One region of the Tatumella terrea genome, then DNA from elsewhere that is predicted to be linked to it. Evidence: predicted binding sites of a transcription regulator. Region 1 holds the regulator's gene; each other region holds the start of a gene.

The links. Region 1 encodes sigma-54, which starts transcription at its own class of promoters, with help from an activator protein. Its sites were predicted from a motif close to GTTGGCACANNTTTCGCTNT; they were not measured.
Region 2: a site for sigma-54 is predicted at 5,896-5,915, ahead of glnA (glutamate--ammonia ligase). Genes of this name have one in related genera too.
Region 3: a site for sigma-54 is predicted at 4,012-4,031, ahead of glnK (P-II family nitrogen regulator). Genes of this name have one in related genera too.

Annotation. Positions count from the first base shown of each region.
Region 1 is NZ_BAAAFX010000010.1:68,477-75,672, forward strand. It holds gene mtgA (monofunctional biosynthetic peptidoglycan transglycosylase) at 1-438, shown strand, start outside; gene npr (PTS phosphocarrier protein NPr) at 451-723, opposite strand; gene rapZ (RNase adapter RapZ) at 720-1,574, opposite strand; gene ptsN (PTS IIA-like nitrogen regulatory protein PtsN) at 1,623-2,108, opposite strand; gene rpoN (RNA polymerase factor sigma-54) at 2,561-3,994, opposite strand; gene lptB (LPS export ABC transporter ATP-binding protein) at 4,046-4,771, opposite strand; gene lptA (lipopolysaccharide ABC transporter substrate-binding protein LptA) at 4,777-5,328, opposite strand; gene lptC (LPS export ABC transporter periplasmic protein LptC) at 5,306-5,875, opposite strand; gene kdsC (3-deoxy-manno-octulosonate-8-phosphatase KdsC) at 5,872-6,435, opposite strand; gene kdsD (arabinose-5-phosphate isomerase KdsD) at 6,449-7,196, opposite strand, start outside.
Region 2 is NZ_BAAAFX010000011.1:70,243-77,438, forward strand. It holds gene yihI (Der GTPase-activating protein YihI) at 1-15, shown strand, start outside; gene hemN (oxygen-independent coproporphyrinogen III oxidase) at 244-1,617, shown strand; gene glnG (nitrogen regulation protein NR(I)) at 1,658-3,067, opposite strand; gene glnL (nitrogen regulation protein NR(II)) at 3,075-4,124, opposite strand; gene glnA (glutamate--ammonia ligase) at 4,343-5,752, opposite strand; gene typA (ribosome-dependent GTPase TypA) at 6,206-7,196, shown strand, end outside.
Region 3 is NZ_BAAAFX010000013.1:467,514-474,709, reverse strand. It holds gene tomB (Hha toxicity modulator TomB) at 1-14, shown strand, start outside; gene ABD035_RS10335 (HHA domain-containing protein) at 32-250, shown strand; RNA gene ffs (signal recognition particle sRNA small type) at 622-718, opposite strand; gene ABD035_RS10325 (MGMT family protein) at 865-1,188, shown strand; gene ABD035_RS10320 (YbaY family lipoprotein) at 1,205-1,684, opposite strand; gene amtB (ammonium transporter AmtB) at 2,303-3,589, opposite strand; gene glnK (P-II family nitrogen regulator) at 3,621-3,959, opposite strand; gene ABD035_RS10305 (SmdB family multidrug efflux ABC transporter permease/ATP-binding protein) at 4,199-5,989, opposite strand; gene ABD035_RS10300 (SmdA family multidrug ABC transporter permease/ATP-binding protein) at 5,990-7,196, opposite strand, start outside.

The DNA.
Region 1 (7,196 bases):
TTTGCGGCAGTACAGTCGGTGCTGGATAGTCGTCAGCGGGGAGAAATACGGGGCGCTTCGACACTGTCTCAGCAAACGGCTAAAAATATGTTTCTCTGGGACGGACGCAGTTGGTTACGTAAAGGGCTGGAGGCCGGGCTGACTGTCGGGCTGGAAACCCTCTGGGGTAAGAAAAGGATACTGACGGTCTATCTGAATATTGCTGAGTTCGGACCGGGGATTTTTGGGGTGGAAATGGCCTCGGAAACCTATTTCCATAAACATGCCAGCCAGCTGACCCGTCAGGAAGCTGCATTACTGGCTGCTATCTTACCGAATCCTATTCTCTACCATGCCGATGCTCCCTCGGTCTATGTCCGTGGACGGCAGCAGTGGATCTCCCGACAAATGGAACAGTTAGGCGGTACCGGTTTTCTGGAAAAATATCATCTGTACTGACCTGATGCCGGGTTAATCTTCATCAAACCCGGCGTTGAACAGTTCGACCACCGCCTGCAGTGCCCGCGCTTCATCCGGTCCGCTGGCTTCAACTTCAATCTGTCCGCCTTGTGCCGAATCCAGCATCAGCAGGGCGATAACACTGCTGGCATCGGCCTCGGTACCCGCTTCGTTACGCAGGATCACTTCGCAATCAAAACTCTGGACCAGTTCGAATAATTTCATTGCCGGCCGGGCATGCATCCCCAGCTTATTTCTGATTTTTACTGATTCTTTCACTGTCATATTTTTTTCTTTTCCAAGGTGCGATGCCGTGACTGAACATTCTTGCCACGTGAACGGAAATAGGCCGCCAGTTGCTCTGCAATATAGACGGAACGGTGTTTTCCGCCAGTACAACCGATAGCCACTGTCAGATAACTTCGGTTGTTGGTTTCCAGCATCGGAAGCCAGAGCTCAAGATAACTGCGGGTCTGATAAATGAAATTATGGACTTCAGTATGGCGGTCAAGAAAATCGATCACCGGACGGTCCAGGCCGGTGAGGGGTCTCAGCGCCGGATCCCAGTGAGGATTCGGCAGAAAGCGGACGTCGAAGACATAATCGGCATCGATCGGAATACCGTATTTGAAACCAAAGGATTCGAACACTATGGTCAGCTCACGCTCACGTTTACCCAGCAAGCGCGCCCGCAGCATTTCGGCCAGTTCGTGGACCGACATTTCAGAGGTATCGATGATCAGGTCGGCTCTGGCGCGCAGAGGCTCAAGCAGATTGCTCTCCTCGTCGATGGCATTTTCCAGCGACAGGTTTCTGCTGGAAAGCGGGTGCAGCCGCCGGGTATCGCTGTAACGGCGGATCAGCGTATTGCGGTCAGCGTCCAGAAACAGTAATTGCGGAGTAAATTTGTCAGACAGATGACTAAATGCGTGTTCGAAAATTTCCGGAGATTCCGGCATATTGCGGACATCAATACTGACAGCCGCAGAGATATTCTGCTTCGCCAGTGAATTGGCCAGCTCAGGCAGTAAATCGACGGGCAGGTTATCGACACAATAAAAGCCCATATCTTCAAGGGCGCGGAGTGCGACAGATTTTCCCGACCCGGAACGCCCACTGACGATCATCAGAACCATGACCTTTCTCCCGTAATGATCCCGGATAACAGTAATACGTGGCCGGAATTATTCTTCCGTGCGCTGCTGCTCATCCATAATAATGTCATAGAGTTCCTGATCGCTTTGTGCCGCCCGCAAGCGTCTGCAGATATTCTTTTCTGCCAGGCGTTTGGCTACCTGGGATAATGTATGCAAGTGCGTTTTGCATTGGTCCGCCGGAACCAGCAGGGCAAATAACAAATCAACCGGCTGATTATCAACGGCATCGAATGAAATAGGATGCTCAAGGTGGATGAACACACCAATGGTTCTTAATGTGTCTTCTTCCAGTTTGCCATGGGGGATAGCAATGCCATTGCCGATACCCGTGCTTCCCATCCTTTCACGATTCAGGATCGTTTCAAAAATGGTCTGGTGTGGCAGATTCAGCTGTGCTGCAGCCAGCTCGCTGATAATCTCCAGTGCCCGTTTTTTACTCTGGCAGTGCACATTGTTGCGTGTACATTCCGGGGTAAGCACCTGGCTAAGTTCAAGTGTCAGTTCACTATTCATATAATTTCACTTGCAGATTCATCTGGCCACTATTGTGGTTATCGGTTGCCCTGTATGCCGCCACAGTGACAGACCGGGGTCTGTCTGTAAACGTCAGGACAAAAACAGCCGCGGAGTTGTCTGGACTGTTGCCCTTTACTGCACTGCGCCGGACTGCCTGTACGGCTGCAGCATGTCTTGATTCCGGCTTACCTGCCGTAGGGGCTTCCCGGCGGATGCCGGCCACCGCTCATCCGGGGGGCATCCGCCGGGGAGTACTGTACACCCCAGGCACGATGTTCTCTGTGACTGAGTGAACACTGACCACCGCGGATCGCGTTAACCCCGGGCGATTCTTCGGTAAACCCTGCCACAGCGTAGCAAACCTTTTTTCGCTAAACTGATGCGGAGGTTCCGTTATTTCTTCCCGGTGATCGCTACCGGTGGTGACACCGGCCCGCGAGACTGTCACGTTAAAGCAGCTGTTTACGCTGGTTTGACGGTGGGATAGATAATGATTCGCGATACTTAGCGACGGTTCGCCTTGCCACCATAATGCCCTGTTCAGATAACATAGTGGTGAGTTTACTGTCACTCAAGGGCTTTACGGGGTTTTCCGTTGAAATTAATTTTTTCACCAGGGCCCTGATCGCCGTGGAGGATGCTTCACCGCCACCTTCAGTATTCACATGGCTTGAGAAAAAGTACTTCAGCTCAAAGATGCCCCGTGGACTGTGCAGGTATTTCTGGGTCGTCACGCGTGAGATAGTGGATTCATGCATTTCTACGGCCTGGGCAATGTCTGCCAGGACCATTGGCCGCATATATTCTTCACCCTGCTCGAAAAAAGCCTGTTGCTGCTCGACAATACAGCGGGAAACTTTCAGCAGTGTATCGTTACGGCTTTCGAGGCTCTTAATCAGCCAGCGGGCTTCCTGTAAGTTATTACGGATAAATTGATTATCGCTATCGTTACGGGCACCGCCGCTCATGGCGGCATACTGCTGATTAATGCGTAATCCTGGCAGGCTGTCGGTATTGAGTTCGACGGTCCACTGGCTGCCTGACTTACGCACCAGGACATCGGGGATCACATACTCTGACTCACCGGTATTAATAGACTGGCCCGGTCGCGGGTCCAGAGACTGGATCAGCAGCATCGCCTCTTTCAGCACATCTTCTTTGAGCCGGGTCACGCGCATCAGACTACGGAAATCATGGTTCGCCAGAAGATCCAGATGCCCGCGGACAATCAGGCGCGCCTCTTCCAGCATCGGGGTTTCAGGAGCAAACTGAGAAAGCTGAATCAACAGACACTCTTTTAAATCTCTGGCGCCGACACCGATAGGGTCGAAATGCTGGATACGCTTTAAGACTGCTTCGACCTCTTCAGGGGTCAGTTCGTCATCACCCATACTTTCCAGAATGTCATCCAGCGGAACGGTCAGATATCCCGTGGTATCAATCGCATCAACAATAGAGGTCGCTATCGCGCGGTCAGTATCACTGAACGGCGTCAGTTCCATTTGCCATATCAGGTAATCCTGCAGGGATTGTGTCGTTTCGCCCTGATAGAGAGGCAATTCATCATCCTGATAGTCTGTGCCTGTTCCGGAGGGCGTCCCTGCAGTATAGATTTCATCCCAGGTCGCATCCAGAGGAAGCTCTTCCGGCATATCTTTTTGTTCCAGGGCTTCCCGTGTATCCAGGGATGCGCTTTCACCTGACTCCTCAGCATCGACCTCGTTGAGTATCTCTGTTTGTTCCAGTAACGGATTACTTTCCAGAGCTAATTGTAATTCTTGTTGTAACTCGAGCGTCGACAGTTGCAACAGCCGTATCGCCTGCTGCAACTGGGGGGTCATTGCCAGTTGTTGGCTGAGTCTGAATTGCAAACTTTGCTTCATAGTGAGGCGTGCATTTCCTGAAAAAATATCAATAAGAACACATTACCAGAATCAGAGTCGGAACTCTTCACCGAGATAAACGCGTTTAACCTGCTCGTCGGCCAGAATATCTTCCGGAGTGCCGTGAGCGATTAATTTACCCTGACTCACGATATAAGCGCGTTCACACACCGCGAGTGTTTCACGGACATTGTGGTCAGTGATGAGTACGCCCAGACCGCTGTCACGCAGATGCTCAATAATTTTTTTGATATCAATGACCGAGATAGGATCAACGCCGGCAAAAGGCTCATCGAGCAGGATAAATTTGGGGTTAGCGGCCAGAGCTCGGGCAATTTCAACACGGCGACGTTCCCCGCCGGAAAGGGCCTGTCCCAGACTGTCGCGCAGATGTTCAATATGGAACTCTTCCATCAGCTCGTTAGCACGATCTGCCCGCTGCTCTGCGCTCAGATCCTTACGGATCTGCAGCACCGCCATCAGGTTATCGTAAACACTCAGGCGACGAAAAATAGAGGCCTCCTGGGGAAGATATCCGATACCCCGGCGGGCCCGGGCGTGCAGTGGCAGTAAACTGATATCATCACTATCGATAACAATCCGGCCTGCATCGCGGGGAACAATACCGACAACCATATAGAAGGTGGTGGTTTTCCCGGCCCCGTTAGGGCCCAGCAAACCGACAATTTCACCGGAGTTGACTTGCAGGCTCACATCCTCAACCACACGTCGGCCTTTGTATGCTTTTGCCAGGTTCTCTGCAATTAAAGTCGCCATAAGTATTATTGACTCTGTTTAGGGGATTTCGTGGTTTTAGGGTTCTGTAATTCAGAGGGCACCAGTGTGGTGGTGACACGTTTTTGTGGCCCCTGGCTGTCAGCCTGCATTTTTTGCAGTTTCACCAGATAAGTAATGCGGTCACCCTGAATATTGCTGTTCAGCTGCTGGATATACGCATTGCCGGTCAGTTCAACCATATCTTTCGCCAGATCATAATGTAATTTGGCGGCATGACCTTTGACCGGTTTACCGTTGTCCTGCATCTGATAAAAAGTCGCCGGATTACCGTAGGCATCCACCAGGGTTTTTTTACTATCTCCGCCCGGACGGGTGACCACCACCTTATCCGCAGTGATCCTGATCGTTCCCTGAGTAATGATCACATTGCCGGTAAAGGTCGCCACATTGCCCTGCATATCCATTGACTGGTTTTCCGAGGTGACATTCACCGGTTTATCGGAATCCCCTGTCACGGCCAGTGCAGGCAGACTACAGGCCAGCAGTGTACTGATCAGCAACAACCTGATGCTATTAGTGTTGGTTTTGAATTTCATAGTAGGTTTTGACCTTTTCAATTAATTCGGCTGTTTTTGCGCGTAAATTACCCCGCATCTTCATCCCTGTAGAGTGGAAATCCTGGCCGTAAAGAGTGACCTGGTCATCGGAGGTCACATCCTGAGTGACGAGGTTAATCTGCGCATTATCCGTCGTTATCCGTTCAATTTTTGCATTCGGGCTTAAGGCCCGCACTTCCACGTGCCCGTACAGATACAGCATCCGGTTTTGGGTTAATTTTGCTTTATCTGCTTTGACTGACCATGCCGGCGCTTTTTGCGGGTCAAACGTCGTCATGACAGGGTTATCAAACCAGCTGACGCGGGCCGTATCAAAATAAGCCACTTTTGCTGAATCCAGCGTATAGGCGAGCCCGCCCTCCGGGTTATAGACCACCGTATGGGTGCTGGCGGTGGTATAGGTCGGGCTTTGATCATCTGCGACCACTGCGGGTGAAGATGATTCCTGATTTGTCAGGTTCCAGCCAATCAAGACCACTGCAATAATGGCCAGCAGCAGGGTGATCCAGCGTCTGGTTTTACTCATATCGATAACCCTTTGGCATCCTCGAATTTGTCTTGTGCCATCAAAATAAGATCACAAATTTCCCTTACCGCGCCACGGCCACCGTTGATACGTGTGACATAATCTGCACGCTGGAGTAATAAGGGATGGGCATCCGCCACCGCAACACTGAGACCGACCTCTGCCATGACCGGCCAGTCGATCAAATCATCGCCAATATAGGCGACCTGGTCCGGACGGAGCGACAGTTTATCCAGAAGATCGCGAAAGGCCAAAATCTTATCTGATTGTCCCTGGTAGAGGTGGCCGATGCCTAGTGTACGGCAGCGATCTTCCAGTAATCCGGCCTTACGTCCGGTAATGATCGCCACTTCCACCTCATTGGTTAACAGACAGCGGATCCCATAGCCGTCACGGACATTGAAGGCTTTCAGTTCTTCTCCGCTGTTCCCCATATAGATCAATCCGTCAGACATCACACCGTCAACATCACAGATCAATAATTTTATTCCGGCGGCAGCGGTCATCACGGCCCGACGGACAGGCCCGTAACAGGTTTCAACGGGTAATTCAGTATTCATTCTCTTATCCTGCTCAGACGACACCGGCACGCAACATATCATGCATATGTACCACACCCACCAAACGATTGTTATCCGCAACCAGTAACGAGGTGATATTTTTACTTTGCATAACATTTAGCGCATCAACAGCCAGCATATTAGATGTTACGCGGATCCCCCCCGGGGTCATGACATTATCTATCAGCGTTGACTGGAAGTTGATCCCCATATCGATGACCCGACGTAAATCACCGTCGGTAAAGATACCCGCTATCGTCATATCCTCCTCAACGATCACCGTCATACCCATTTTCTTACGGGTGATCTCCAGCAGGGCATCACGCAGTGATGCATGGCGCGGAACGCAGGGCATTTCCGTACCGGCATGCATCACATCGCTGACGTGCAGCAAAAGCTTTCTGCCTAATGCCCCGCCGGGATGCGAGAGGGCAAAATCATTGGCCGTAAAACCGCGGGCTTCCAGTAAGGCAACGGCCAGCGCATCTCCCATTACCAGCGTCGCCGTGGTGCTGCTGGTGGGGGCCAGGCCCAGCGGGCAGGCTTCCTGAGGAACCCTGACGGTTAAGTGCAAATCGGCGGCTTTCGCCATGGCACTTTCCGGCCGGCTGCTCAGGCAGATTAACGTAATTTTCAGTCGTTTGATCACCGGGACCAGCGCCAGGATCTCGTGAGACTCCCCGCTGTTGGAGATGGCGAGTACCACATCCTCCGGGCCGACCATGCCCAGGTCGCCGTGGCTGGCCTCCGCAGGATGGACA
Region 2 (7,196 bases), on a different contig from region 1:
CTTAAGGGTAACTAATCAGTTTTCCGGGGTGCAGAGTAAATTTTGTACCCTTCACTGAGAATAGTTAACCATGCTTTGGCCAGGATCAATATTAGCGCTGTTGTATGCGTGTTTTCTCCTGTTCTTCTTAGGTAAACTACGGCGTCTGTCACGATTGAAATCGCGGTTGCGTCGCCGATACCGGCCCCCTTCTTCCGGAGTTGCGCGATCTGCTTTCAGAGCCCGCCACCGGAAGGAGTGAGTATGTCTGTACCTCAGATTGAATGGGACCAGCCGTTAATCGAAAAATATAATTATTCCGGGCCGCGCTATACCTCGTATCCCACCGCCCTTGAGTTCGATCAACGCTACACCGAACAGGACTTTTTGCAGGCGACCGGTCGCTATCCGCAACGTCCGCTTTCCCTCTATCTCCATATCCCGTTTTGTCATCGCTTATGTTATTTCTGTGGGTGCAATAAACAAATCACCCGGCAGGGGCATAAAGCGGACCAGTATCTGGATACGCTGGAAGCGGAGATCCTGAAGCGTGCCCCTCTTTTTCGTGACCGGACAGTGACGCAGATGCACTGGGGCGGGGGAACGCCGACATTTCTTAGTGCCGCTCAGGTCTCACGTCTGACGGCCTGCCTGAAGGCAAACTTCCGTTTTGCTCCGGACGCCGAAATTTCTCTCGAACTGGACCCGCGCGAAATTGAGCTGGAGATGCTCGATCACCTGAAACAGGAGGGTTTTAACCGGCTGAGCATGGGCGTTCAGGACTTCAATAAGCAGGTCCAGAAACTGGTTAACCGCGAGCAGGATGAAGACTTTATTTTTGCCCTGATGGCACGGGCGAAAGCATTGGGTTTTGTGTCCGGAAACATTGACTTAATTTATGGATTGCCGAAACAAACCCCGGAAAGTTTTGCCTATACGCTACAAAAGGTTCTGGAATTACGCCCGGATCGCCTGAGTGTGTTTAATTATGCCCACATGCCGGAGCTGTTTGCCGCTCAGCGCAAGATAAAAACGGCTGATCTCCCTGATGCCGCCCGGAAACTGGCTATTCTGCAGCAGAGCATTACTACCCTGACGGAAGGCGGCTATCAGTTTATCGGTATGGATCACTTTGCCTTACCGGAGGATGAGCTGGCGATAGCGCAGCGGGAGGGGGTATTACACCGGAACTTCCAGGGATACACGACACAGGGAAATACCGATTTACTGGGGCTGGGGGTATCGGCCATCAGTATGATTGGGGATACCTATGCGCAGAATCATAAGGTCCTTAATCAGTGGCACCAGAGTGTGTCTGAAAAGGGGACCGGGCTCTGGCGCGGAGTCAGCCTGGATAGCGATGATTGTCTGCGTCGGGAAGTGATTAAAGCCCTTATTTGCCAGTTCTCACTGGATATTCGCCGGACGGAGCAGCAGTGGGGTATCGATTTCAGTGACTATTTCTCAGAGGATTTGCAGTTATTAAGCCCGTTTATCCGTGATGGTATGGTCATCCGGGAAGGGGACTGCCTGCGGGTGACGGCCCGGGGACGGCTGTTGATCCGCAATATCTGCATGTGTTTTGACCGGTATCTGCGTACTACCGTACGTCAGCAACACTTCTCACGCGTTATCTGAAATAACCGGCAGTCTGGCTGCCGGTTCTCAGGAGTGGAGGTTATTCCATTCCCAGTTCTTTCAGTTTCCGGGTCAGAGTGTTCCTTCCCCAGCCCAACAGGCGGGCCGCTTCCTGCTTGTGCCCTTGGGTAAAGCGCAGAGCGGTCGTCAGCAATGTTCTTTCCATTTCCGGTTGTGCATCGGATAACAGGTTTTGATGACCGGAACGTAACGCCCGGTCAGCCCATTGTGCCAGCAGGGTCGCCCAGCTGTCCGGTGACGACTGTGTCGGGGTTTCTGCCGGCGTCGTTTCAAACAGTTCCGGAGGCAGATCCTGAATCAGTACTTCCTGTCCGGCAGCCATGACGGTCAGCCAGCGGCAGGTATTCTCCAGTTGCCTGACGTTCCCCGACCAGTGCAGGCGGGTCAGGGCTGCTTCGGTTTCCGGATGGAGGATTTTGGTTTCCACGCCCAGTTCCCGGGCTGCGACCTGCAGGAAGTAGTGGGCCAGGCGGGGAATATCCTCTCTGCGTTCACGCAGCGGCGGCAGATGAATGCGGATCACGTTCAGACGGTGGAACAAATCTTCACGGAACCTGCCTTCCTGAACCCGTAACTCCAGGTTCTGGTGAGTTGCGGCAATGATCCGGACATCCACTTTAACCGGGGCATATCCTCCGACCCGGTAAAACTGACCATCGGCGAGCACGCGTAATAACCGGGTCTGTACATCCAGTGGCATATCGCCAATTTCATCCAGAAACAGCGTTCCGCCGTCCGCCTGCTCGAAGCGCCCCTGGCGGACCTGATTCGCTCCGGTAAATGCGCCTTTCTCGTGGCCAAACAGCTCTGATTCAATCAGATCTTTCGGGATGGCGGCCATATTCAGTGCGATGAACGGTGATTTTGCCCGCGGACTATGGCGATGTAAGGCATGCGCCACCAGTTCTTTCCCCGTACCGGATTCCCCGTTGATCAGCACACTGATCGATGACCGTGACAGACGACCGATAATACGGAAAACGTCCTGCATGGCGGGGGCTTCACCGATAATATCGGTGGTGGGGCCGCTGTCAGGATGGTTTCTGGGTTGTTGTTGTTCCTGATAATGGCTAATCGCCCGTTCGACGAGCGCGACGGCCTCGTCGATATCAAAAGGCTTTGGCAGGTAATCAAAAGCCCCTTGCTGATAGGCACTGACTGCAGCATCAAGATCAGAATGTGCCGTCATAATGATGACCGGCAGCATAGGATGACGTTTCTTAATTTGCTTGAGTAATTCAAGGCCATCCATACCCGGCATGCGGATATCTGACAATAATACGTCAGGTGTCTTACTGGCGAGTGCATTCAGTACGTCGTTTCCGTTCTCGAAAGCCGTACAGCTGACACCGGCTCCAGTGAGCGCACGTTCAAGCACCCAGCGGATGGAGCTATCGTCATCGACGATCCAGACTATCCCTCGTTGCATGGTAACCTCACTGGCGAATAGGCAGGAAAACCGAGAATTCGGTATGTCCTGGCCAACTGTTAAATTCTATTTTTCCTGAGTGCTGGTCAATCAGGCTTCGGGCAATGGATAATCCAAGACCGGTCCCCCCCTCTCGTCCACTCACCATGGGATAAAACAATGTATCCTGCAGTTGCTGGGGGATGCCCGGGCCATCATCTTCTATATCGATACGGGCAACCAGACGATAACGTACCCCGTGCAAGGTGAGCTGAAATGCGGTACGGGTACGCAGGGTGATGGTTCCTCCCGCCTCTCCCAATGCCTGCAGGGCATTTCGTACCACGTTCAGTAACACCTGTTCTATCTGATCCGGATCGTGGGCCAGTTCCGGCAGACTGGGGTCATAATCCCTCACCAGAGAGACATTTTCCGGCAACTCCATCGAGACCAGATTGACAATACGCTCGGCCACCTGGTGAATACTCTGAGTGACGTGCATCCCTGGCTGCTGCGGGCCCAGTAACCGGTCGACCAGATTACGTAAACGGTCGGCCTGCTCAATAATGACTTTGGTATATTCATTGAGCGACGGGTCCGGAAGTGCTCTTGAAAGCAGCTGAGCCGCTCCGCGTAATCCCCCCAGCGGGTTTTTGATTTCATGGGCCAGTCCACGGACTAAGTCTCTGGCGGCCACCTGTTGTGCATGCTGAATCTGTTCCTGGCTCAGACGGCGCTGGTTATCCATCGGGGCCATTTCCAGCAGGATTTTCTGGTCAGGGAACGTCTGTGCGGTCAGGGACATAATATGTGCCCTGCCATCCACCACTATCGTCACTTCGCTGTCAGTAAATCCCAGGCCTGATTTCAGGCTTTCCTGCATCACCTCGATATTCAGAGAAAAATATCCGGTAAGTTCCGGTAACGGTGTACCAAAAATTTTACGTGAACTTTGTGCCAGTAATTGCAATGCCGCCGGGTTCGCATAATGGATGACCAGTTGATCATCGACTACTAACACACTGTTGATGAGAGAGTTGAGTATCTGCACTGCATCGGATTGTGTGTTGGTTATCATTTTTTCCATCTCCGCGTTACCAGATAAAGCCCGTCAAAGGTGTCTTCCGGAGTTAAACATCAGTGTGATACGGACTGTTGTCTGCCTGACCATCAATGAAAGGCGGTTAACTGGCAGTATAACCAGCATAAAAAATTATTACACATTGAAATTACTGAGAAAAAAGCCCATCCGGAGATGGGCTGAATTTTTCCACGCCAACAACTCTGCAACAGAGATTAAACGCTGTAGTAAAGCTCGAACTCTACCGGATGCGGAGTCATGCGCACACGGTCGTTATCTTCTTTACGCAGGGCGATATAGGCATCGATAGTATCATCGGTGAATACGCCACCACGGGTCAGGAAGCTACGGTCTTCGTTCAGTGCGTCCAGTGCTTCTTCCAGAGAACCTGCAACTTTTGGAATCTCTGCTTCTTCTTCAGGAGGCAGGTCATACAGGTTCTTATCCATCGCATCGCCAGGATGGATTTTGTTGATAATACCGTCCAGACCCGCCATCAGCAGTGCTGAGAACGCCAGGTATGGGTTAGCCGCCGGGTCCGGGAAACGCGCTTCGATACGGCGAGCTTTCGGGCTGGCGACAACCGGGATACGGATTGAGGCTGAGCGGTTACGGGCTGAGTAAGCCAGCATGACCGGCGCTTCATAACCCGGAACCAGACGCTTGTAAGAGTTAGTGGTCGGGTTAGTCAGGGCATTGATCGCTTTTGCGTGTTTGATAATACCGCCGATGTAGAACAGTGCCGTTTCAGACAGGCCGCCGTATTTGTCACCGGAGAACAGGTTATTACCGTCTTTAGCCAGTGACATATGGCAGTGCATACCTGAACCGTTATCGCCAAACATAGGTTTTGGCATAAAGGTCGCTGTTTTACCGTAAGCATGTGCCACGTTGTGTACCACATACTTATAAATCTGGATTTCGTCGGCTTTTTTCACCATGGTGTTAAAGCGGGTCGCGACTTCGTTCTGACCTGCAGTAGCCACTTCGTGGTGATGAGCTTCAACAACCAGGCCCATCTGCTCCATCGTCAGACACATGGCAGAACGCAGGTCCTGTGATGAATCGACCGGAGGTACCGGGAAGTAACCGCCTTTCACACCAGGACGGTGGCCTTTGTTACCGCCTTCATAGGCTTTACCGGTGTTCCATGCCGCTTCGATATCATCGATAGCCACGTGAGAACCCGACATGGTTGAACCGAAACGTACATCGTCAAACAGGAAGAACTCGGGTTCCGGTCCGAACAGTACGGTATCAGCGATACCGGAAGTGCGCAGGAAGTCTTCAGCACGTTTCGCGATAGAACGCGGGTCACGGTCATAGCCTTGCAGCGTGCCTGGCTCCAGGATATCACAACGGATGATCAGGGTCGGGTCTTCGAAAAACGGGTCCAGTACCGCGGTGGTCGCATCCGGCATCAGCACCATGTCTGATTCGTTAATACCTTTCCAGCCGCCGATGGATGAGCCATCGAACATCTTTCCTTCTTCAAAGAAGTCTTCGTTGACCTGGTGAGCAGGGATGGTGACGTGCTGCTCTTTACCTTTACTGTCGGTAAAACGGAGATCAACAAACTTAACTTCGTGTTCGTTCATCAATGAGAGAACGTGTTCAACGGACATACTAACTCTCCTGAAATAATCATTGTTGTCGTGGATAGAGAACTGAACCGATGATGACTCACGAGGCGCTGTGAATTCCCGGTTTAAAGTTCCCGACAAGCGTTTCAAACGTTGTGAAACTGGCGTTTTTGCTTATCACTGGTTAAGCGAAAACTGTGCCAACTTTTTATTTCGCCGGAAAACAGGGGCCGGACGGCAATCGGGGTCAAACAGCGAAGGCACTATACTGGCGCAATGCACCAAAATGGGGAATTATAGTGAACCGTGATGCACCAGTATAGTGCAATGCTGTTTTGGTCGCCATGCATTGCACTAAAAATGTACGTAATCTGCTGCGGATACAGGCCAGTAAAAAAAGTCGTGAGAAAGTTACACGGAATACTGTGATCATGTTCAGTCTTTCGCCTAATCCGTGTACAATAGCGCGCTATTTCTAATGCCTGAGGCAAAGCTGTGATCGAAAATTTGCGTAATATCGCCATCATCGCGCACGTTGACCATGGAAAAACGACCCTGGTTGATAAGCTGTTACAACAGTCCGGTACTTTTGATGCCCGTACCGAAGCAACTGAACGTGTGATGGACTCCAACGATTTGGAGAAAGAGCGTGGGATTACTATCCTCGCGAAAAACACCGCGATTAAGTGGAACGATTATCGAATCAATATCGTCGATACTCCGGGACACGCCGACTTCGGTGGTGAAGTGGAACGTGTGATGTCGATGGTAGACTCTGTGCTGCTGGTTGTTGATGCTATCGACGGCCCGATGCCACAGACGCGCTTCGTAACCAAGAAAGCATTTGCTCATGGTCTGAAGCCAATCGTCGTTATCAACAAAATTGACCGTCCGGGCGCACGTCCTGACTGGGTTGTCGATCAGGTCTTTGACCTGTTTGTTAACCTGGACGCGACCGACGAACAGCTGGATTTCCCGATCATCTATGCATCGGCTATCCAGGGGATTGCCGGTGATGATCATGCGGCAATGGCGGAAGACATGACGCCACTGTACGAAGCTATCGTTAAGCACGTCCCTGCGCCTAACGTTGATCTGGATGGTTCTCTGCAGATGCAGATTTCCCAGCTGGATTACAACAACTACCTGGGTGTTATCGGGATCGGTCGTATCAAGCGTGGTAAGGTAAAACCTAACCAGCAAGTGACTGTTATCGATAGCGAAGGTAAAACCCGTAACGGTAAAGTCGGTAAAGTCCTGGGCCACCTGGGTCTGGAACGTATCGACAGCGACCTGGCGGAAGCCGGAGACATCATCGCAATTACCGGTCTGGGCGAGCTGAACATTTCTGACACTATCTGTGACCCACAGAATGTTGAAGCACTGCCGGCACTGACCGTTGATGAACCGACCGTCAGCATGTACTTCTGCGTAAACACCTCACCATTCTGTGGTAAAGAAGGTAAATACGTCACTTCACGTCAGA
Region 3 (7,196 bases), on a different contig from region 1:
GTCTCACACATTAACCAGGAGTCGTTTTATCATGAGTCAAACCCCATTAACCAAGACAGATTATCTGATGCGTCTGAGGCGTTGCCGATCTATCGATACTCTCGAGCGGGTGATCGAAAAAAATAAATATGAATTATCAGATGAAGATCTGGTGGTTTTTTATTCGGCAGCTGACCATCGTCTTGCGGAGCTGACTATGAATAAACTGTACGATAAAGTGCCTGCTACCGTCTGGAAATATGTTCGTTAATGTCACTGAGTTTCACCAGAATAAATAATCATAATTACTATTAAGGTTCCGGTTCCCCTGGCAAGAAACTGTTGAATTCGCTTTTCGCTTATCACGCGGGGGTATGATATCCGGCTGATTTCCGGACGATGAACCCGCAATTCTGAAGACTGCGTCGATGGAATGCCCCTGCATCGCTGATCCCCTTGCGGGTACGTCAGGCCGGATGCCATCACCGATCCGCAGGATCCGTTATTGCCCAATGAATCTGTGAATCTGTGAATCTATGAATCTGTGAATCCGGACTTATTCTATAGAAATAATCAGGGAGTACTGACTCAGGCTGGAATTTTTTAGTGGGAGCAAAAGAGGAATAATTCGTTGGGTGGGGCCCCTGCCAGCGACATCCCGGCACATGCGTCATCTGTTACGGCTGCTTCCTTCCGGATCTGACCGGGTTCACAGATTAGCATTGCGGGAGAACCAACAGGGTCCCCATTGATGAGCTCTGATCTCTCAAAGCGAGTGCATTATCAGTGATGGCATCATGAATTGCAAGTCTGTGAAACCTGACCGTTGTTTTCTTGAACATTCCCGCTATGATCCTCCTCTCTGAGGTTTATCCGGAAGTTATCATGTCTGAAGAATTATCATTTCGGGAAAGAGTGTGGCTGATCATTGCTGCCATTCCTTATGGCCGGGTGAGCACCTATGGCGAGATTGCTCGCCTGGCAGGTAGTCCCCGGGCGGCACGTCAGGTCGGTGGTGTGCTTAAAAAATTACCGGAAGGCTCATCCCTGCCCTGGCATCGGGTGGTCGACAGGCAAGGCAGAATATCGTTGCAGGGAGCAGATTTCAGACGTCAGCAGCAGGCGCTGGAAGCGGAGAATATCGAATTTACCCCGATGCAGACAATTGATTTAGAAAAATACCGCTGGCCAGGGCATTCGTCGCCCTGACCTCACGGTTTAGCGGTTACGGCGTACCAGGAGACACCTGGTCCACAGGGACCGCAACTTCAGGAACTGCCACCAGCGTTAAATCCTGACGCTGTGTCGCCGGTGATGTGACCGGTTGCAGCGATTCAGCAGTGAAAATCACGCGTCCGTTCAGACTGATAGCTGCACTCAGCAACACCTGTCCCTGAGAACTCACATCGGCGGCATTAAACGGCAGACGGTAGTGGAAAGGCGCCTGCTGACCGGAGAGTCGCGTCACTTTCTGCGCGATCACTTTGGTCGGCCCGGTTCCCCCGGAAGCATCAGACAGGGTCACGGTCAGAACCGCACCTGGCGGCAGAGCGATACGTTGACGTACATATACCGCTCCGGAGATCACCGGCTGGTTACTGGTGGCGCTGATCACCGGTGCCGGTGCTGGTAAATCCGTCCTGTCAGCACAGGCCGTCACAGTCAGAGCCACGGCTAACCCTGTAATAATATGCATTGATTTCATTGATGTCGTCTCCTTATGAACAAAATGAACAACGGAAGTCTATAGTAAGCCAGTTCTGCATATTCGTTACCACTGAATATAATTTTGGCAGAAAATATAATTTATTCCTGCAGACAGGGGGCAAAACCCGGATACGACCGGATAATAGGAATAATCCTGGTTATTTTGCTGCGGCGGTTTCCGCCACGACAGCAACTGAATATTCAACCGCTTACAGAGCGATGGTTCCCCCATCAAAGCACCGGCAGATGCCCACTAAGAAACCTGAGCAGCCGGTCGGCAACTGATGCCGGCGCTTCCCCGGCGCTCTGGCATACCCTGATATCAGTCCTCATCGTGCGCTTACCCGCATGCCGGAGATAATGCTGCTGCAAACGGGTGAAGAATGATGGCGGATAAAGGGAGGTCTGAGGCGGTGATAGGGAATTAACGTGTTTCCCGGCACCGGGTGTGGGAGTGATCTGCACGGCAGTGGGGTATGGCTGGAAAGTGATATCGCGCGACTCACAATGCCGTTAAGGGGATGAGGGGAGCCGACGCCGGATCCCGCCAAAAAAAAAGGGCGATAATCTATCGCCCTTTTTACTTCCCGGGTCATCGCCCGGGATGAAGACTCACTTACTGGTTGTAAGCATTTTCGCCGTGACTATTCACATCCAGACCTTCACGCTCCTGATCTTCAGGAACACGCAGTCCGACAATCAGGTCAGCCACTTTAAAGGCAATAAAGGCAACCACACCTGACCAGACCAGAGTGACCAGGCAGCTCAGCAGTTGAACCCAGATCTGATGGCCCATCGTAACTCCGGCAGCATAGCCGACACCACCCAGTGAAGAAGAGGCGAAGACACCTGTCAGGATACAGCCCAGGATCCCGCACACACCGTGAACACCGAACACGTCACACGGGTCATCAACACGCAGGAAACGTTTCAGAGAGGTCACACCCCACAGACCTGCCAGACCCGCCGCCAGACCGATGATCAGCGCGCCGCCAACACCGACATAACCACACGCCGGAGTGATTGCGACCAGACCTGCGATGAATCCTGAGCTTGCACCCAGCAGTGAAGGTTTACCACGCAGGATCCACTCACCGAATACCCAGGTCAGAACAGCGCCCGCGGTAGCAACCACCGTATTCAGGAATGCCAGAGCGGCGATTTCGTTAGCCGATGCCGCCGAACCGGCGTTGAAACCAAACCAGCCAACATACAGGATCGCCGTACCGATAAAGACCATCGGCAGATTGTGTGGTTTGAATGCCTCTTTACCGAAACCGGCACGTTTACGCAGCATGTAAGCTCCCACCAGCGCAGCCACCGCGGCATTGATATGAACCACTGTACCGCCTGCGAAATCAAGCGCACCATCCAGAGCCAGTAACCCACCGCCCCAGACCATATGAGCGATTGGGAAATAAGAGAACGTTGCCCAGATCAGGGTAAAAATCAGCACCGCAGAGAAACGTACACGTTCAGCTAAACCACCCAGTACCAGACCGACGGTGATGCAGGCAAAAGAAGCCTGGAAAGCCACATGAATGTACTGATAGATCGTACCCATTACGGCTTTCAGCTCAATCCCTTTCAGCATCACCCACTGGAAACCCCCAAAGTAGTTGTTACCTTCAGCAAAGGTCAGAGAATAACCGTAGATAACCCAGATAACACAGACCAGAGAGAACGTTACCGCGACCTGGGTCATCATGGAAAGGACGTTTTTGCCGCGGATAAGACCGCCATAAAAGAGCGCAATACCTGGCACTGACATAAATAACACCAGTGCGGTACAAATCATCATAAATGCATTATCTGCCTGGTCTGCCACTGCAGGTGCAGCAAACGCCAGTGAAGGCGAAAGAGCCGCTCCGGCTAAGGCCAGTTTTGTCAGAAGTTTATTCATTTTTTCCCTACCTCAACAATCAACGGCTAAATTAAAGCGCAGCTTCGTCTGTTTCACCGGTACGGATACGAATGACCCGCTGCAGTTCAGACACGAAAATTTTCCCATCACCAATCTTACCGGTGTAAGCAGCTTTACTAATAATATCAATAACTTCATCAAGCTGATCTTCGGCAATAGCAATATCAATTTTTACTTTAGGTAAAAAATTTACACTATATTCCGCACCGCGATAAAGTTCGGCGTGCCCTTTCTGGCGACCGAAGCCTTTCACCTCAGTGACGGTCAGGCCCTGGATACCTACGGAAGATAATGCTTCACGCACGTCTTCTAACTTAAATGGCTTAATCACCACGGTTACCAGCTTCATATCACTCCCTCCGGGTATTGAAATTATCAGTTACATTGAACCTGGACTATCTTAAGCAAATGGCATGCCATCTGTATAATTTCATAAATTATTTTTCTGATATGCGACGATAGCGGGCTGTTAACGGATTTTCAGAACAGAGAGGATGGCGGGAATAAAAAAATTCAGGCCTGATGCACCACGATAACGCCGGCGGCACTATTGTGGTGCATTCATCAGAACAGTCTGATTAAAATGTACTAATTGAGTGCATTGCCGGAAGCGGGAAAGTCTGCAGTGCGATGTGATAGCTCATTACCGGCCTGTTGTAACTGATACATCTGCCGATAGCGGCCACGGTGGTCCAGTAGTTGCTGATGTGTTCCCTGCTCGATAACCTCCCCTCTTTCCAGAACCAGAATCGTATCCGCCGCCGTGATGGTCGATAACCGGTGAGCGATAACCACCAGGGTGGTATTCTTACGTATCTGGTTCAGCACCTGCTGAATCGCTTGTTCTGTCCCGGAATCGATACTGGCCGTTGCCTCGTCCAGAATTAATAATACCGGGATATCGACCAGGATGCGGGCCAGTGCCAGCAGTTGTTTTTGTCCGGCGGACAGGCTTTTCCCCTGCTCTCCCATCCGGGTATGAAGCCCTTCAGGCAGAGACTGAAACCATTCCATCAGTTTGACCTGCTCCAGCGCGGCCATGACTTTCGACGCGCTAATCTCTCTGCCCAGACAAATATTTTCCAGTAATGTATCGGCCAGGATCACCGGATCCTGCTGCACCATACCAATCCCTTTACGCAGTACAGCATGGCTTAACTGCGAAATCTTCCGGCCATCAAGCGTAATTTCTCCCTCTGCAATGGGGTAATAGCCCATCAGCAAACCGGCCAGCGTGCTTTTTCCACTCCCCGTATGTCCGACCAGAGCCAGGAATCCCCCGGAAGATAACCGGCAGTGAATATTTTTCAGCACCGGCTGACCAGGCTTATACGCAAAGGAAAGATTATTGATGGTCAGAGCCCCGGTTTTCAGCGCCCGGTGGTCCGGACCATATTGCTGGGCCGGCGCATCCATCAGTTCAAAGATACGCTCGGCCGAGACGACCGCCTGCTGTAACAATGATTGCCGGGTAGTCAGTTCAATTAAGGGTTCTTCGATACGTCCCAGATAGGCGATAAACGCATACAGGACACCCACTTCAAAATGTCCGGGGGCCGACAAGCTAAATAGCAGTACCAGCAGAGACAAAATAATCGCCGAAAACAGATTTAATAACGGGCGCAGTAAGAAAGCATCCAGTCGCAGAATTTTCATCCGCGCCTGATAGTGGTTTTCGTTATGCTGACGGAGCTGTTCTGCAAAATACTTCTGCCGCCGGAACTGCTGAATCACCGTCATTCCGCTGATCACCTCATTGAGGCTGTTATTAATATCCGCGAGGAAGGTTCGCACCTGACGGGCGATACCGGTACTGTAACGCTGGTAGATAATCATTACGGCGATCACCAGCGGAAAAATACCGGCGGCAATCAGCGCCATTCGCCAGTCCAGAATAAACATCGCCACCAGCATGGAGATGATCAGGACCCCGCTACGCAATACACTGCCGACCACAGAAATATATAAATCTCTGACCACTTCACTGTCATTGGTGACCCGGGAAACAAGCTGCCCCACCGGCCGGGTGTCAAAAGCCGATAATGGCTGACGCAGGGCTGCATCCATCACTTCACAACGAATTTTCCGGACCACCCCGATAGCGACCCGGTTAAACAGCAGTGACTGGCGGTAATTAAAAACGGCCGCCAGTATTTGCAGCAGCAGAAAGCCGCCCCCCAATGCCAGCACCGGCAACCATTGCCATTGCCGGGTACTGATAAAATGATCGATAAAGTAGCTGACCAGAGCAGGCCCGGTCACCTGTGCCGCAGAAGCCATCACCAGCAGAAGCACTGCCATCGTCAGTGGCTTTTTCCAGTCCCGCCCGTAGGACAGCAGACGCATTAATGTTTTCGTAAAAGAGACTGGCTGCGACACTTAATGCTCCTGAGACTGAGGGTGTTCGGTACGGTGAGACAGGGATTCAGCAATTTTCTGATATTGCGACATTTCACGGTACCATCCGGCGTCTTCCGCCAGCACTGCCGGTGTTCCTCGCTGGGCGATCCGTCCCTGCTGCAGTACCAGGATCTCGTCGGCCCCCTGTAACGCAGAAAGACGGTGGGCCGTTATGATCACGGTCTTCCCTGCCCGCCATTCCTGCAGTCGGGACAGGATGCGTTGTTCTGTTTCACCGTCCACGGCGGAGAGCGCATCATCCAGGATCAGGATTTCTGCATTCATCAGCAGCGCCCGGGCCAGAGAAATACGTTGTTTTTGTCCGCCGGAAAGCATAACGCCCCGTTCTCCCACCTGCGTGTCATAACCGTCAGGTAAGTGCAAAATATCGTCGTGGACAGAGGCCAGCAGCGCCGCCTGCTCTATCCGCTCACGACTGGCCCCGGGATCTCCCAGCGCAATATTGTTCGCAATCGTGTCTGAAAACAGAAACGGTGTCTGATTAACCACCGACAGGCGCTGACGCCAGCCATCCAGCAATAATGCCGGCAGCGGATAGCCGTGATAGTCAATGCGCCCTTCACTCAGATCATAATGCCGCTGAATCAGCGAAAGTAAGGTGGTTTTCCCGCTGCCTGTCGGCCCGCAAATCCCCAGCATTCCCCCCGGGGGTAACCGGAAACGGACCCCGTGCAGAATGTCGGTCTCCGTGCCGGGATAGCTAAAACGGGTGATCTCTGCCACCAGTTCTCCGCGTGTTTCCGGCAGCGGCTGATCCCCGTCGGGTAACGTGGGTGGCAGCGACAGCAACGCAGAAATACGTGTCCACGCCGCACTCCCCCGTTCAACGATATTGAACATCCAGGCCAGCGCCAGCATCGGCCAAATCATCAGGCCCAGATACATAACAAAACTGGTGAGCTGTCCCAGCGTCAGCTGATGATGCCAGACCATCCAGCCGCCTCCGGCAATGGCCAGAAAGTTAGAACAGGCGATAGCCAGATAGATCGTTGGCTCAAACAGAGCATCGACCTTTGAAACGTGAAGGTTGTCCCTGCTGGTCTGTGCCGTGGTCTCAGCAAACTGTGCTGACCGGTGATATTCCAGCCCGAAAGCTTTGATCATACGGATACTGGTCAGACTTTCCTGCGCCTGATCGTTCAGGGACGAGAATGCGGCCTGTGCG